2 regions of the Streptacidiphilus sp. BW17 genome follow, and region 1 is predicted to be linked to the other one. Evidence: riboswitches for the same ligand, from Rfam matches in the RefSeq annotation. Region 1 holds a riboswitch; the other holds the start of a gene.
The links. Region 1 has a riboswitch for thiamine pyrophosphate ahead of thiC (phosphomethylpyrimidine synthase ThiC). Riboswitches for the same ligand answer to the same signal wherever they lie in the genome.

Region 1 (7,499 bases):
TTCTGGCCATACAGTGCTCCTTCAACTGACAGGGCGCCAGAAAATCGCACGCGTGGCACAGTCGGCCGCGCAGCGGAAAGTCAGCCCCCAGGCAGAATTGACGAAAAGTCCCAAATGTCGTGCAGTGCGCGATCAATCAATCGAATATCTGCGCACTGATCGCCAATTTCTACCAGGCCGCACTGACATCTCACAGACCCGGGTCCGCTTGGGCCAGTACGACGCGGACCGGCCGCACGCCCTTCGTAGGCGCACAGGCCGGTCCCCGTAAGTAACGGTCAGTCGACCACCGGCAGGTACACCTTCGCGCCCTGGGCCTTGAACTCCTCGGACTTGGCCCGCATCCCGGCCACGACCGTGTCGTCGCCGCCGTTTGCGGCGCCGTCACCGCCGTACATGTCCATGACGGCGCGACTGATCTTCATCGAACAGAACTTCGGCCCGCACATGGAGCAGAAGTGCGCCGTCTTGGCCGGCTCGGCCGGGAGCGTCTCGTCATGGAACTCACGGGCCGTCTCCGGGTCGAGGGCCAGGTTGAACTGGTCCTCCCAGCGGAACTCGAACCGGGCGTCCGACAGGGCGTCGTCCCAGGCCTGGGCGGACGGGTGGCCCTTGGCCACGTCGGCCGCGTGGGCGGCGATCTTGTAGGTGATCACGCCCGTCTTGACGTCGTCGCGGTTGGGCAGGCCCAGGTGCTCCTTGGGCGTGACGTAGCAGAGCATCGCCGTGCCCCACCAGGCGATCATCGCCGCGCCGATGCCCGAGGTGATGTGGTCGTAGCCGGGTGCGACGTCCGTGGTCAGCGGGCCGAGGGTGTAGAACGGCGCCTCGTCGCAGATCTCCTTCTGGAGATCCATGTTCTCCTTGATCTTGTGCATCGGGACGTGGCCCGGGCCCTCGATCATCACCTGGACGTCGTGCGAGCGCGCGATCCGGCCGAGCTCGCCCAGCGTCTGCAACTCGGCGAACTGCGCCTCGTCGTTGGCGTCCGCGATGGAGCCCGGACGCAGCCCGTCACCCAGCGAGTAGGTGACGTCGTAGGCGCGCAGGATCTCGCACAGCTCGTCGAAGTGCGTGTAGAGGAAGTTCTCCTGGTGGTGCGCCAGACACCACGCCGCCATGATCGAGCCGCCGCGCGAGACGATGCCAGTCTTGCGCCGGGCCGTCATCGGCACGTAGCGCAGCAGCACTCCCGCGTGGACGGTCATGTAGTCGACGCCCTGCTCGCACTGCTCGATCACGGTGTCGCGGTAGACGTCCCAGCTCAGCTCCTCGGCCTTGCCGTCGACCTTCTCCAGCGCCTGGTAGAGCGGCACCGTGCCGATCGGGACGGGCGAGTTGCGCAGGATCCACTCACGGGTGGTGTGGATGTTGCGTCCGGTGGAGAGGTCCATCACGGTGTCCGCACCCCAGCGGGTGGCCCAGGACATCTTCTCGACCTCCTCCTCAATCGAGGAGGTGACCGCCGAGTTGCCGATATTGGCGTTGATCTTCACCAGGAACTTCGAGCCGATCAGCATCGGCTCCGACTCCGGGTGGTTGACGTTGGCCGGCAGCACCGCGCGGCCCGCCGCGAGCTCCTCGCGGACGGTCTCGGGCGACATGCCCTCGCGCAGCGCCGCGAACTCCATCTCCTCGGTGATGATCCCCCGTCGCGCGTACGCGAGTTGGGTCACCGCGGCGCCGTCCCGCCCGCGCCGAGGACGGCGGGGACGGCCGGGGAAGACCGCGTCGAGGTTGGCCAGCCCTGCCCCACCGCGCGGCGAGGTGTGCTTAAGGCCGTCGTCCTCGGGACGCGACTCACGGCCGTGGTACTCGTCGACGTCCCCGCGCTGGCTGATCCAGGCGTCGCGCAGCGGCGGCAGGCCGCGTCGGACGTCCGGCTCGTAGGCGGGATCGGTGTACGGACCGGAGGTGTCGTACAGCGGCACGGTCGCGCCGTTGCTCAACAGCACCTCGCGGAACGGGACGCGCAGATCGGGGCGGGTGCCCTGGTGGTACGCCTTGCGCCAGGCCGGCGTCGGGTAACCGCCCGCCGTGCTGGAGGCCGTGACGGCCTGCTCGGAGACAGACTGCTGCTGTGCGTCGTCGTGCGTGGTCATCAGACCCACTACTCCCTACGCCGGCATTACCCGGTCAGGTTCCTGCGGTCGGCGCAAGCATTCGACGTCCCCATGTCGGGACGGCGGTCAGCGCCCTCTCAGCCCGGTGCTCCGAGCTCCCGCGTCTACAGATGAGATGGGCACACAGTATCGACGGGTGTCGTCTTTGGCGAGGGCGCGTCCGAGGACCGGTCACCGCGATAGCTTCGCGAAGTGGCAGCGCCGCACCTCTCCCGATCCCACGCGCACGAGCACCAACACCCGCGCGGGGACGACCACGCGGGCAGCCACGGCCACTCGCACGACCACGGTCCGGCCAGCCCCGCGTCCGCGCGGCTGCGCGTGCTGCTGGCGGCTGTACTGGTGCCGTTCGCGCTGGCGGTGCTGTGCGGGCTGTGGTTCCTCTGGCCCGCACCGATCCCGCCGCACGCGGTGACCGGTGTCGGCTTCGACCAACTGACGGTCACCGGCACGGTGACAGCCACCCGCACCGTCTCCTGCGGTGCTGCCGCCACCCCCGGTTCCGGAGCCGTCGGCAACTGCACCGCCATCACCGTCCGCCTGACCAGCGGCAAGGACGCGGGCCGCTCGGTCGGCCAGAACCTGACGCCCGACCAGACCGCCGTCTACGTCACGGGCGAGCAGGTCATGATGGACTACTCGCCTTCTGCCCCGGCCTCGCTCCAGTACACCGTCGAGGACGCCGACCGCAGCGCGCCCGTCGCCCTGCTGGCCGCGCTCTTCGCCGTCGCCGTCGTCCTGGTCGGCCGGCTGCGCGGGCTCGCCTCGCTCGGCGCGCTGGCGATCAGCTTCCTGGTGCTGGCCCTCTTCGTCCTCCCGGCGATCCTGGGCGGCGAGAACCCGCTGGCCGTGGCGGTTGTCGGGGGCGGGCTGATCATGCTGCTGGCGCTCTACCTCTGCCACGGCGTCTCCGCCCGGACCTCGGTGGCCGTGCTGGGGACGGTCGTCTCGCTCGCGTTGATCGGCGGGCTCGGCGAGCTGTTCATCGGGCTGACCCGGCTCACCGGCAACACCTCGGACGAGACCGCCTTCGTTCACTCTCTCTTCCCTGGCATCCAGCTGCCGGGCCTGCTCCTGGCCGGTGTCGTGATCGGCTCGCTCGGCGTGCTCAACGACGTGACGGTCACCCAGGCCAGCTCGGTCTGGGAACTCCACGCCGCCGACCCGCAGATGAGTGCCCGCGCGCTCTACCGCTCGGGCATCCGGATCGGCCGCGACCACATCGCCTCCACGGTCAACACCCTGGTCATGGCCTACGCAGGCGCAGCCCTACCGCTGATGCTGCTCTTCGCCCTCTCCCACCGCGGCATCTGGCAGGTGGCGACCAGTGAGATCGTCGCCGAGGAGGTCGTCCGCACCCTCGTCGGCAGCCTCGGCCTGATCGCCTCCGTCCCGCTGACCACGGCGCTCGCGGCGTTCATCGCCAGCCGGGATGTGGATGAACCAGGACAACTCCCGCAACAATGCCCGTCGGTGCGGGGCCGAGCACACGCCTCGCACCGGCGACGTCGGTGACCTTACAACTCTTACGCATCTCCAGTGCTCGGATGGCACACCAACCGCTAAAGTCCTGACGCTGATCATCATCGGGTGATCCCTTTGCTCTGCTTCCACGAGGAGCCCCGTGCGCATATCCCGCCGGCGCCTCAGATCCATGGCCATGCTCGTCGGCACGGCCATGTGCGCCACTTTGCCCGCCATCTCGGCGGCCCACGCAGTGAACTCAGCTCCGACGGTCACAGTGACGGTCAACGGCCAGACCCCGGGCTCGACAGCACTCACAGCTTCGGGCGTCGTGAACATTTCCGCGACGATCACCCCGGTTGCCGGTAACCCGGTTCAGAGCGTCACCTACGCCCTCGGCGCTGTCAGCGGATCGATTCCCGTTCCGTCCGGACAGTGCGCCACCACATGCACCCTTCAGGCGTCCATCGACTCAGCTGCTGTCCGGCCCTTCGCTTCCGGCGGTACCGAGATCCCGGCCGTTCCCGACGGCCGGGCCCTTCTCTCCGTCGACGTGTACAGCGCGGCTCCGCCCAGCACCACCTACATCGGCCTCGTGGTCAACAACCACCGCCCGGTTGCAGGTCAGCCGCTTTCGCCGTCGACGGCGAACGTCACCGCCACCAAGCAACTGAGCTGGACGATCCAGCCGAGCGTCTCACCCACCGCACCCAGCGGGACCACCGTCACGGACGTGGAACTGGAGGCTCCCGACGTCCCCGGTCTGCCCGTCACACACTTCACAAAGAACGCCGACGGAAGCTGGACGGTGACCGCCGACACCAGTTCACTGACCGGCGGCGAATACTGGATCGCGGCAGTCGCCACAGACAGCAACGGCGTGGTCAGCAATCCGCAGGTCGTGGATCTCCTGGTGGACAGCGGTTTCGCGCTGTCCGCTCCCGCCGCCACATCGTTGACCCCGGGCTGGGGGAGCCTTCAGCTCGCCTACACGTACAAGGGCAACTGGCACACCTGCGGGGTCACCAACGGCGACGTCACCCTCGGCCCCACCGACGTGGAGCTGGAGGTCGACGGTCAGGTTTGGCAGGACTCGCCGGCTACTCCGACAGGGCTTGCGGTCAACGCTCAAGGGCAGTGCCTGCTGCCCGCCCTCGGCAGCGCTACGGGCACATCGGCCAAGCCTCTGCCGTACGGAAGGCACACACTCACCTGGGTCGTGACCGACGGCCAGGGCATCAAGGACAGCGTGAACGAGTCCGTCGACGTGGGCCTGCCATTGACCTCATCCTGGCCGACCGAATCGCAGACCGTGCTTGCGGGCAGCACCATCCACCTTGCTCCGACGATCTCCTCGCCCGATGGCAGCAGCACTCTTCAGGACTGGAGCATCACGAACCAGAACGGCACTGTCCTCGCTTCGGGCTCCGGCACCACGCGGCCTTCGCTCAGCCTGTTCACTCCCGCCAACCAACCGACGTACGGCGCACTCACCCTGCACCTGGTCTCCAGCGCGGGGCTCACCACCACTCAGAGCTTCGCCTACCAGACCGTCTGGCAGACTGCCGCGTTCGCACACCTCTCAGCAGCATCGGTCGTCAGCGGAACGTGGGTCAAGATCTCTGCGGACCTGTGGGCCAAGGTGGCGGGCAAATGGATCCAGCCTGCCGGGCAGGCCACCGTCCAGTACCAGTGGGCCTACCCCGGCAGTGGAGTCTGGCACAACGGCTCCTACTACCAATTCGTGCCAGCCGGCGCCACTCTCACGCCCACGTGGGTGCGTGCCTCCAGCAGCGCCTGCTTCCGCGTCGTGAGCCAGGTGAACGGCGTCGACTACGCCCCCTCCACCAGCGCGCCGGTCTGCCTGACCGTCAAGCCCTGAGCTGGCTATCGTCCTCACCATGACTGCCAACGCACGCATGGTCGGCCTCCAGGGCCGGGTGACCGGAACTGTCGGGCCGGGCCTGGTCGGTGAGGTGATGGTGCACGTGCCGGCGCGCGGCGGGACGGAGGCCTTTCTGGCCCATCCCGCCGTGCCCGGCGAGCGGTTGCCCGTCGGGACGCCGGTGGTGGTGCAGGAGTACCAGCCGCCGCGCACCGTCTACGTCGCCGCGCTGCTGGCGCCGACCACGACGGGGTGACCACGGCGGGTTGACCACGGCGGATCAGGGCGAAGTGACCATCAAATTCGCGTCAAGAGACGCTCCCGCGCGTTAGCGCCGCGGCCGGAGGGTGCACACTCTCCTCCGGCCGCCATAAAAAGCCCGCGTTCCTCCTGCGCCACCAGTTCGACGCAGCCACGGGCCGGCGGCGCAGAAGGGGGCATGCGCCGATGTTCATCGGTGTTATCGCGGGGGGCATTGTTGTCGCCCTGCTGATCGTGATCGTGCTGTTCAAGCTCATGTGGCGGGTCGCGGAACCCAACGAGGCGCTGATCATCTCGGGTTCCAAGCACCGGACCGAGGGCCTCGACGAGGGGCTCGGCTTCCGGATCGTCACCGGGCGCGGGACCCTGGTCACCCCGGGCATCCAGGTGGTCCGCAAGCTCTTCCTCGACCTCAACGAGGCCGACCTCGACGTCGAGTGCGTCACCAGCCAGGGCATCCCGGTCCGGGTCAAGGGCGTGGTGATCTTCAAGGTCGGCGACGACCACGTCTCCATCGCCAACGCGGCCCGCCGGTTCCTGGACCGCCAGGACCACATGGGCGATCGGGTGCACAACGTCTTCGCCGGTCATCTGCGGTCCATCGTCGGCGGGTTGACCGTCGAGGAGATGATCCGCGACCGCGAGCGGCTCACCGGCGAGACGCGCTCCGCGTCCGGTTCGGAGATGGAGAAGCTCGGCCTGATCATCGACTCGCTGCAGATCCAGGAGATCGACGACCCGACCGGCTACATCAAGAACCTGGCCGCCCCGCACGCCGCCGCGGTCCACCGCGACGCGCGCATCGCCCAGGCGGAGGCGGACCGCGCGGCCACCCAGGCCGAGCAGGAGGCCGCCGCCCGCAAGGCCGAGTCCACCCGCAACAGCGAGATCCTGCAGGCCGGTTACCGCGCGGAGATGGAGAAGGCCGCCGCCACCGCGCGCCAGGCCGGTCCGCTGTCCGAGGCCGCCGCCAAGCAGGAGGTCGTGGTCCAGGAGACCAGGGTGGCCGAGCTGGAAGCGCAACGCCGCGAGCAGCAGCTGCAGATCGACGTGCGCAAGCCCGCCGACGCCGCCGCCTACCAGACCCGCACCGTCGCCGAGGCCGAGCGCGACGCCCGGATCTCCTCGGCGCAGGCGCAGGCCAAGGAGACCGAGCTCCGTGCCGCGGCCGAGGCGACCCGGCTCAAGACGGCTGCCGGAGCCGAGGCCGAGGCCACTCGGGTCCGCGGTGAGGCGGACGCGTCCGCGACCCGCGCCCGCGGTCTCGCGCAGGCCGAGGCGGTGCAGGCCAAGGGTCTGGCGGACGCCGAGTCGGCCCGCGCCCTCGGTCTGGCCGAGGCCGAGGCCATCAAGGCCCGTGCCGCGGCCCTGGCCGAGAACCAGGAGGCGGTCGTCGCCCAGCAGTTGGCCGAGAAGTGGCCCGAGATCGTGCAGGCCGGCGCGTCCGCCTTCGGCAACGTCGAGCACATGGTGCTGCTGAACGGCGCCGAGGGCATGGGCGAGATGTTCGCCAAGGCGCTCACCATGGGCGGCACCGGCCTGGGCCTGGCCCGCCAGCTGCTGGCCCAGATGAAGGGCGACGGCGAGGGCGGCAGCGAACCGCCGACCGTGCCGCAGCAGATCACCGTCGAGTAGCAGCTGACACGCCAGGCCGAAGGGCCGACCCGATCAGGGTCGGCCCTTCGTCACGTTCTCTGTCGCGTTCTCTGATGCATCCTCTGATGCATCACCATCGCTGTTGCGTCATGTCCTGAACGGACGTCAGC
Region 2 (7,499 bases), on a different contig from region 1:
TGGAACCGCTTCGGGATCCGTCCCGCCCGGTACGCCAATCGTCCGGATTCGACCGCTTTACGCATCGCCTCGGCCATCAGCGCGGGCTCCTGGGCCCGGGTCACCGCCGTTGCCAGCATCACAGCCGCGCAGCCCAGCTCCATGGCGAACGCCGCGTCCGACGCGGTGCCCGCGCCCGCGTCCAGGACCACCGGGACGCCCGCCTGCTCGACGATCAGCTGGAAGTTGTGCGGGTTGCGGATGCCCAGCCCCGAGCCGATCGGCGAACCCAGCGGCATGACGGCGGCGCAGCCGACATCCTCCAGCTTGCGGGCCAGCACCGGATCGTCGTTGGTGTAGGGGAGGACCACGAAGCCGTCGTCGACCAGGGTCTCGGCGGCGTCCAGCAGTTCGACCGGGTCGGGCAGCAGGGTGCGCTCGTCGGCGACCACTTCCAGTTTGATCCAGTTCGTCCCCAGCGCCTCGTGGGCCAGACGGGCGGTCAGCACCGCCTCCCCGGCGGTGAAGCAGCCGGCGGTGTTGGGCAGGACGTCGATGCCGCAGCGCTGCAGCACCTCCAGCACCGAGCCGCGCGCGGACGGGTTGATCCGGCGCATCGCCACGGTGGTCAGCTCGGTCCCGGAGACGCGCAGGGCGTTCTCCAGCACCTCCAGGCTGGGCGCGCCGCCGGTGCCCATGATCAGGCGGGACGAGAAGGAACGGTCGGCGATGGTGAGCAGGTCGTCAGCCATGACGGTGTCAGCCTCCCTGGACTGCGGTGAGGATCTCGACCCGGTCGGCGTCGGCCAGCGCCGTCGCGTCCCAGGCGCTGCGCGGCACCACGGCCTCGTTGACGGCGGCGGCCACGCCGCTCGGCGCGGCGCTGAGCTGGGCCACGACCTCCGCGAGCGACGTCCCGGACGCCACCTCGCGGGGCTCGCCGTTGACGGTGAGTCGGATCTGAGCAGGCACGCCAAGCGGGGCGGTCATCGGGAGGTCTCCAGCACGGGGCGGTGAGCGGCGAAGCGCTCGGGGGTGAAGGGCGCGGCCTCGGGCGGCAGGCTGCCGGTGGTCAGCAGCGTGGCGATCGCGTCGCCGGTGACCGGGGTCAGCAGCACGCCGTTGCGGTAGTGGCCGGTCGCCGCGATCAGGTCGGGCAGCGCGGTCGGGCCGAGCAGCGGGGCGTTGTCGGGGGTGCCGGGCCGCAGCCCGGCGTTGGTCTCGGCGAGCGGCAGCTCGGTGATGCCGGGCAGCAGTTCGCGGGCGTCGCGCAGCAGCTCGTGGACGCCGCCCGCGGTGACGGTGGTGTCGAAGCCCTGCTCCTCGCTGGTCGCGCCGAGGACGAGTTCGCCGTTCTCGCGCGGGACGACGTAGATGTGGCAGCCGCGGACCACGGCGCGGACGTTGCGAGAGAGGAACGGCATCGGCAGCGGGCCCTGGACGGTCTCCATCCGCAGCCGCAGCACCTGGCCCTTGACCGGCCGCACCGGCAGCCGTGCCTCCGGCGGCAGACCGGGCAGCTCGCCGGACCAGCTCCCGGCGGCCAGGACGGTCCGCCCGGCGGAGATCCGGGTGCCGTCCTCGGCGACCGCGCCGGCGGCGCGGTTGTCGGCCACGGTGAGCCTCGCCGCGCGGGACCGGTGCAGGGTGACGCCCGCGCGCTCGCAGGCGGCGACCAGCGCCGCGCCGAGGCGGCGGCCGTCGACCTGGTGGTCCTCGGCGACCAGCGTCCCGCCGCGCACGTCGGGGGCGAGCATCGGCTCCAGCCGGCGGCACTCGCGGCCGGTCAGCCACTCGGTGGCGAGGCCCAGCCGCTGCTGGAACGCGTGCACCTCGCGCAGCTCGGCGCGGTCGTCGGCGTCGAGGGCGACGGCCAGGGTGCCGCAGCGGCGGTAGCCGGTGTCGAGACCGCCGCTGGCCTCGGTCAGCTCGGCGACGAAGTCGGCGTAGCGGGTGTTGGACGCGATGCCGAGCCGGAGCAGCGGCTCCTCGCCGTACTGGAGCTCGGTCACCGGGGCCAGCATCCCCGCCGCGACCTGGTTCGCGCCGTGACCGGGATCGGGGTCCAGCACCGTGACGGAGAGGCCACGCTGCGCCGTCCGCCAGGCCACGGCCAGCCCGATGATGCCGCCGCCGACGACCAGGACGTCGGTGCTGCTGTCGGACGTTCGATCGACATGCTCGCGCGTCATTGTTCCTGCGCTCCCTTCGCCGGCATGACCCGGATCAGGTTCGGACGGTCGGAGGCGCCCCAGCCTCCCTCTCAGCCCGGTGCTCCGGGCTCCCGTGTCTACTTCACGCTTCACTCTATACAGTGGCGCAATGGCTGTAGTGATCGTCGGGGCCGGGATGGCCGGCGTGCAGACCGCGGTGGCCTTGCGCGCGCAGGGGTACACCGACCGGCTGACCCTGCTGGGGGCTGAACCGCACCCGCCGTACGACCGTCCACCGCTCTCCAAGGACGTGCTGCTGGGCAAGGTCGCCGACTCCCGCTTCGAGGTGGACTTCGCGGGCCTCGGCATCGACCTGGCGCTGAGCCGCCGCGCGCTCTCCCTGGACGCTGACGCGCACCTGCTGCGCACCGACACGGGCGACCTCTCCTACGACCGCCTGGTGCTGGCCACCGGCGCGGCCCCGATCTCACTCCCGGGACAGCCGGAGTCCGCCTTCCTGCTGCGCACCCAGGACGACGCGGTCGCGCTCAAGGCCGCGCTCCGGCCGGGCGCGCGGGTGGCCGTCGTCGGCGCGGGCTGGATCGGCGCGGAGGCGGCGACCGTCGCCCGGCAGTTGGGCTGCGAGGTCACCGTCGTCGAGGCCGCGCCCTCCCCGCTGGCCGGCGCACTGCCGACCGAGCTGGGGGAGCGGACCCGCGCCTGGTACGCGGAGGCGGGCGTCCGCCTGCTGACCGGCGCCGCCGTGAGCGGCATCCTGCCGGGCGGACTCCACCTGACCGACGGCCAGGAGATCGAGGCCGACGCGGTCGTGGTCGGCATCGGTGCCCGACCGGAGACCGGCTGGCTGGACGGCTCCGGCGTGGCCCTGGACGACCGCGGCGCGGTCGCGGCGGACGAGCGGCTGCGGGCCGGTGGTGTGGCGGACGTCTTCGCTGTCGGCGACTGCGTCTCGTTCCCGTCCCGGCGCTACGGACGGCGGCTGACGGTCCATCACTGGGACAACGCCATGCAGGGCGCACGCGTGGTGGCCGCCAACGTGCTCGGCGGCGAAAGCCTGTACAACCCCGTGCCGTACTTCTGGTCCGAGCAGTTCGGGCGGATGGTGCAGGTCGCCGGCGTGTGGAGCGGCGGCGACGAACAGATCTCGCGCGGCGACGACACGGTGCTGTGGGTGCGCGACGGACGACTGGTCGCGGTCTTCGCGGTGGACCGCCCGCGCGATCTGGCGCAGGGCCGGAAGCTGATCGACGCGGGCGCGGTGCTCGATCTGGCCAGGGTGGCGGACCCGGCGGTACCGCTCAAGTCCGCCGTCGCCTGAGGCGCCGGGCGCCGGGCGCTGCGGGGGCGCGGGGAGCGCGGGCGGGATCAGACGGGAAGGCGGGTCCGACCACCCGGCGGTTGCCCGGCGCGGTGTCCTCGTCACCCAGCGGGCGACCGGCGAGCACGGCCAGCGGAGCCAGCGCCAGCGTCGGCAGCACGACGGCCAGCGCGGCGAGCGTCGTCGGCGAGGTGGTCCACTCCAGGACGCAGACGCCTGCCAGGACCACGGCGATCAGCGCATAACGCATGCTCAGGGCTCCTCGAACTCCTTTGCGTGCACTTCCTTCGTGTGCACAGTCACCAGCAGTATGCCCGACCCGTCCACGCGGGCCGCGGCGGGCCGCGCGGACGGGGTGTTCCCCGTGGCCGCCGGGTGGTCATATCGTGTTCGTGACGACCGTCGCACAGCAGCGATTCACCTCACGGGGAGGCCACCCAGATGAGCCCGTTCCGAGGATCCGTCCCGTTCACCGAGGAGTGGCGCCACTTCCGGCTCAGCCGCGACGAGTCGGGCATGCTCACCGTCACCCTCGACCGCCCGGACAAGCTCAACGCGCTGACCTTCGAGTCCTACGCGGACCTGCGTGACCTGCTGGCCGAGATCCCGCAGCGCGGCGACACCCGGGCGATCCTGCTGCGCGGCGAGGGCCGCGCGTTCTGCTCCGGCGGTGACGTCAACGAGATCATCGGCGCGACCCTGGCGATGCGGCCCGACGAGCTGCTCGACTTCACCCGGATGACCGGCCAGGTGGTCCGCGCCATGCGCGAGTGCCCGGTGCCGATCGTCGCCGCCGTCCACGGGATCGCCGCAGGCGCGGGCTCGGTACTGGCGCTGGCCGCCGACTTCCGGGTGGTGGCCAGGTCCGCCCGGTTCGCCTTCCTCTTCACCAAGGTCGGCCTGGCGGGCGCGGACATGGGCGCGGCCTACCTGCTGCCCCGGCTGGTCGGCCTCGGCCACGCCACCAAGCTGCTGATGCTCGGCGACACCATCGACTCCGCCACCGCCGACCGGTACGGCCTGGTCAGCGAGCTGGTCGACGACGAGGAGCTGGACGCCGCCGCAGGTGCCCTGGCCCGACGCCTGGCCGAGGGCCCCGCCTTCGCGCTGGCGCAGACCAAGGCGCTGCTCACCCAGGAGCTCGACATGAGCCTGGCCGCCTCCGTCGAGCTGGAGGCGATGACCCAGGCGCTGCTGATGAAGAGCGCGGACTACGCCGAGTTCCACGCCGCGTTCACCGGCAAGCGCCCGCCCAAGTGGCAGGGACGTTGACGCGGGGCCGCTGACAGCGCATAGCGTTCTCGTTACGATGGACAAAAGAGCAGTACAAGCAGGAGCAGGGAGGCGGCCGTGCGGATCGCGGTGATCGGGGGCGGGCCCGGTGGGCTCTACTTCGCGTCGTTGGTCAAGCAGCAGGACCCGGCGCACGAGGTGACCGTCTGGGAGCGCAACGCCCCCGGCGACACCTTCGGCTTCGGCGTCGTCCTGTCCGACGAGACCCTCGGCGGCATCGAGGACGCCGACCCGGCGCTCTACGCCGACCTGGCGTCGGGCTTCGCCCGCTGGGATGACATCGACGTCCACCTGCCCAGCGGCCAGGTGGTCACCTCCGGCGGGCACGGCTTCGCCGCGACCAGCCGTCGCCGCCTGCTCGACGTGCTCCAGCAGCGCTGCCGCGACCTCGGCGTCGACCTGCGCTTCCGCACCGAGGCCCCGCCCGCCGCCGACCTCGCCCGCAGCCACGACCTGGTCGTCGCGGCCGACGGCGTCCGCTCCCGCACCAGGACGGCGGCCGAGGAGGTCTTCCGCCCCCGGCTGGACGCCCGGCACTGCCGGTACATCTGGCTCGGCACCGACCTGGTCTTCGACGCCTTCCAGTTCCAGGTGCTGCGCACCGAGCACGGCGTGATGCAGCTGCACGGCTATCCGTACTCGGACGAGGGCAGCACTGTCATCGTCGAGATGCGCGAGGACGTCTGGCGTCGGGCCGGGCTGGACACGCTGGACGAGCAGGAGTCCATCGCGGCCTGCGAGAAGTACTTCGCCGAGCTGCTCCAGGGCCACGCGCTGCGCGGCAACGACGCGCGCTGGATCGCCTTCACCACCGTCCGCAACGCCGTCTGGCACGACGGCAACACCGTGCTGCTCGGCGACGCCGCGCACACCGCGCACTTCTCCATCGGCTCCGGCACCAAGCTCGCCATGGAGGACGCCCTGGCGCTGGCCGCGAGCCTGCGCGACGGCGCGCGGGACGGCCGGTCGGTCCAGGAGGCGCTGGCCGCGTACGAGGCGGAGCGGCGACCGGTCGTCGCGTCCACCCAGCGCGCGGCGCAGGCCAGCCTGGAGTGGTTCGAGAACCTGGAGCAGTACCTGGACCAGCCCGACTGGCAGCTGGGTTTCAACCTGCTCACCCGCAGCCGCCGGATCACCTACGACAACCTCCGGCTCCGCGACCCCGGCTATGTCGCCTCGTTGGAGGCCGAGTTCGCCGAGGCGGGCACCCCGCCGATGTTCACCCCGTTCCGGCTGCGCGGGCTGACGCTGCGCAACCGGGTCGTGGTCTCGCCGATGGACATGTACTCCGCGCAGGACGGCCTCCCCGGCGACTTCCACCTGGTCCACCTGGGCTCGCGCGCGCTGGGCGGGGCCGGGTTGGTGATGACGGAGATGGTCTGCGTCGCCCCGGACGCCCGGATCACGCTGGGCTGCACCGGCCTCTGGAACGACGAGCAGCAGGCGGGTTGGGCGCGGATCGTCGACTTCGTCCACGGCCGCAGCGGCGCGGCGATCGGCCTCCAGCTGGGCCACGCGGGCCGCAAGGGCGCGACCCGGCTGATGTGGGAGGGCATGGACGACCCGCTGGAGCCGGAGAAGGCCTGGCCGGTCGTCGGCCCGTCGGCACTGCCGTACCGGACGGGGGTCAGCCAGGTCCCTGCGGAGTTGACGCACGATCAGTTGGACGAGATCCTCGGTCGCTTTGTCGACTCGGCGCGGCGCGGTGCGCAGGCGGGTTTCGACCTGCTCGAACTCCACTGCGCGCACGGCTATCTGCTGTCGTCGTTCCTCTCGCCGTTGACCAACCGCAGGAGTGACGAGTTCGGCGGCTCGGTCGAGGCCCGGCTGCGCTGGCCGCTGCGCGTCTTCGACGCGATGCGGGCGGTCTGGCCGGAGGACCGCCCGATGACAGTCCGCATCTCCGCCACGGACTGGGCGGCAGGCGGCAACGACGTCACCGAGGCGGTCACCATCGCCCGCGCCTTCGCCGAGCACGGCGCGGATGCCATGGACGTCTCCACCGGCCAGGTCGTCTCGGAGGAGCGGCCCGCCTACGGGCGGTCGTACCAGACCCCGTTCGCGGACGCGATCCGCAACCAGGTCGGCGTACCGGTGCTGGCCGTGGGCGCGGTGTCGTCCTGGGACGACGTCAACTCCCTGCTGCTCGCCGGCCGCGCGGACCTGGTCGCCCTCGGACGCCCGCACCTGTACGACCCGGCGTGGACGTTGCACGCGGCGGCGGAGCAGGAGTGGACGGGCGCGGGTGTGGACTGGCCGATCCAGTACGCCGCGGGCAGCAGGCGCCCGCAGACCGGCCGGAGGCTGTAGTTGCAGCACGCTGGGGGCCCGGGGAACTGCGCGAGAAACCACTCTGTGCGGATGGCCCCGCTCGTTCGGTGCTCTACCCGGGTGGGTGGCTTGTCGCGCAGTTCCCCGCGCCCCTGAGGTAGTGCAGCCTCAGCTGTTGCCGATCGTCTCCCGAACGAAGTCCCGAGACGCGTCCCGCAACCTTGCGTCCAGCTCCTGGAACACCCGAGCCGCCCGCTGCCCCGGCCACCCCGCCGGAAGCAACTCCATCGGCAAACCGGGATCCAGATACGGCAGCCGCCGCCAACTGTCCACCGCACGCAGGTGATCCGCGAATGCCTCCGGCAGGGACACCGGTCCGCGTCGGCGGTTCCACCGGGTCAGCACCGGCTCGTGGACCTCCAGGAACTCCTCGTGGCACCGCGCCAGAGCGGGGAGGTCCCACC

Region 2: it holds a riboswitch for thiamine pyrophosphate, as region 1 does, so the genes downstream of both, thiO (glycine oxidase ThiO) here and thiC (phosphomethylpyrimidine synthase ThiC) in region 1, are expected to answer to the same signal.

What each region holds. Positions count from the first base shown of each region.
Region 1 covers NZ_JBGCCR010000001.1:279,286-286,784, forward strand. Annotated here, with positions in the region: gene thiC (phosphomethylpyrimidine synthase ThiC) at 279-2,102, opposite strand; TPP riboswitch at 2,098-2,235, opposite strand; gene ABH940_RS01240 (YibE/F family protein) at 2,316-3,638, shown strand; gene ABH940_RS01245 (hypothetical protein) at 3,919-5,469, shown strand; gene ABH940_RS01250 (hypothetical protein) at 5,507-5,728, shown strand; gene ABH940_RS01255 (flotillin family protein) at 5,920-7,368, shown strand; gene ABH940_RS01260 (DUF5326 family protein) at 7,495-7,499, opposite strand, start outside.
Region 2 covers NZ_JBGCCR010000002.1:189,132-196,630, reverse strand. Annotated here, with positions in the region: gene ABH940_RS02955 (thiazole synthase) at 1-731, opposite strand, end outside; gene thiS (sulfur carrier protein ThiS) at 739-969, opposite strand; gene thiO (glycine oxidase ThiO) at 966-2,171, opposite strand; TPP riboswitch at 2,166-2,277, opposite strand; gene ABH940_RS02940 (NAD(P)/FAD-dependent oxidoreductase) at 2,302-3,471, shown strand; gene ABH940_RS02935 (hypothetical protein) at 3,452-3,721, opposite strand; gene ABH940_RS02930 (enoyl-CoA hydratase family protein) at 3,913-4,743, shown strand; gene ABH940_RS02925 (bifunctional salicylyl-CoA 5-hydroxylase/oxidoreductase) at 4,822-7,074, shown strand; gene ABH940_RS02920 (PaaX family transcriptional regulator C-terminal domain-containing protein) at 7,204-7,499, opposite strand, start outside.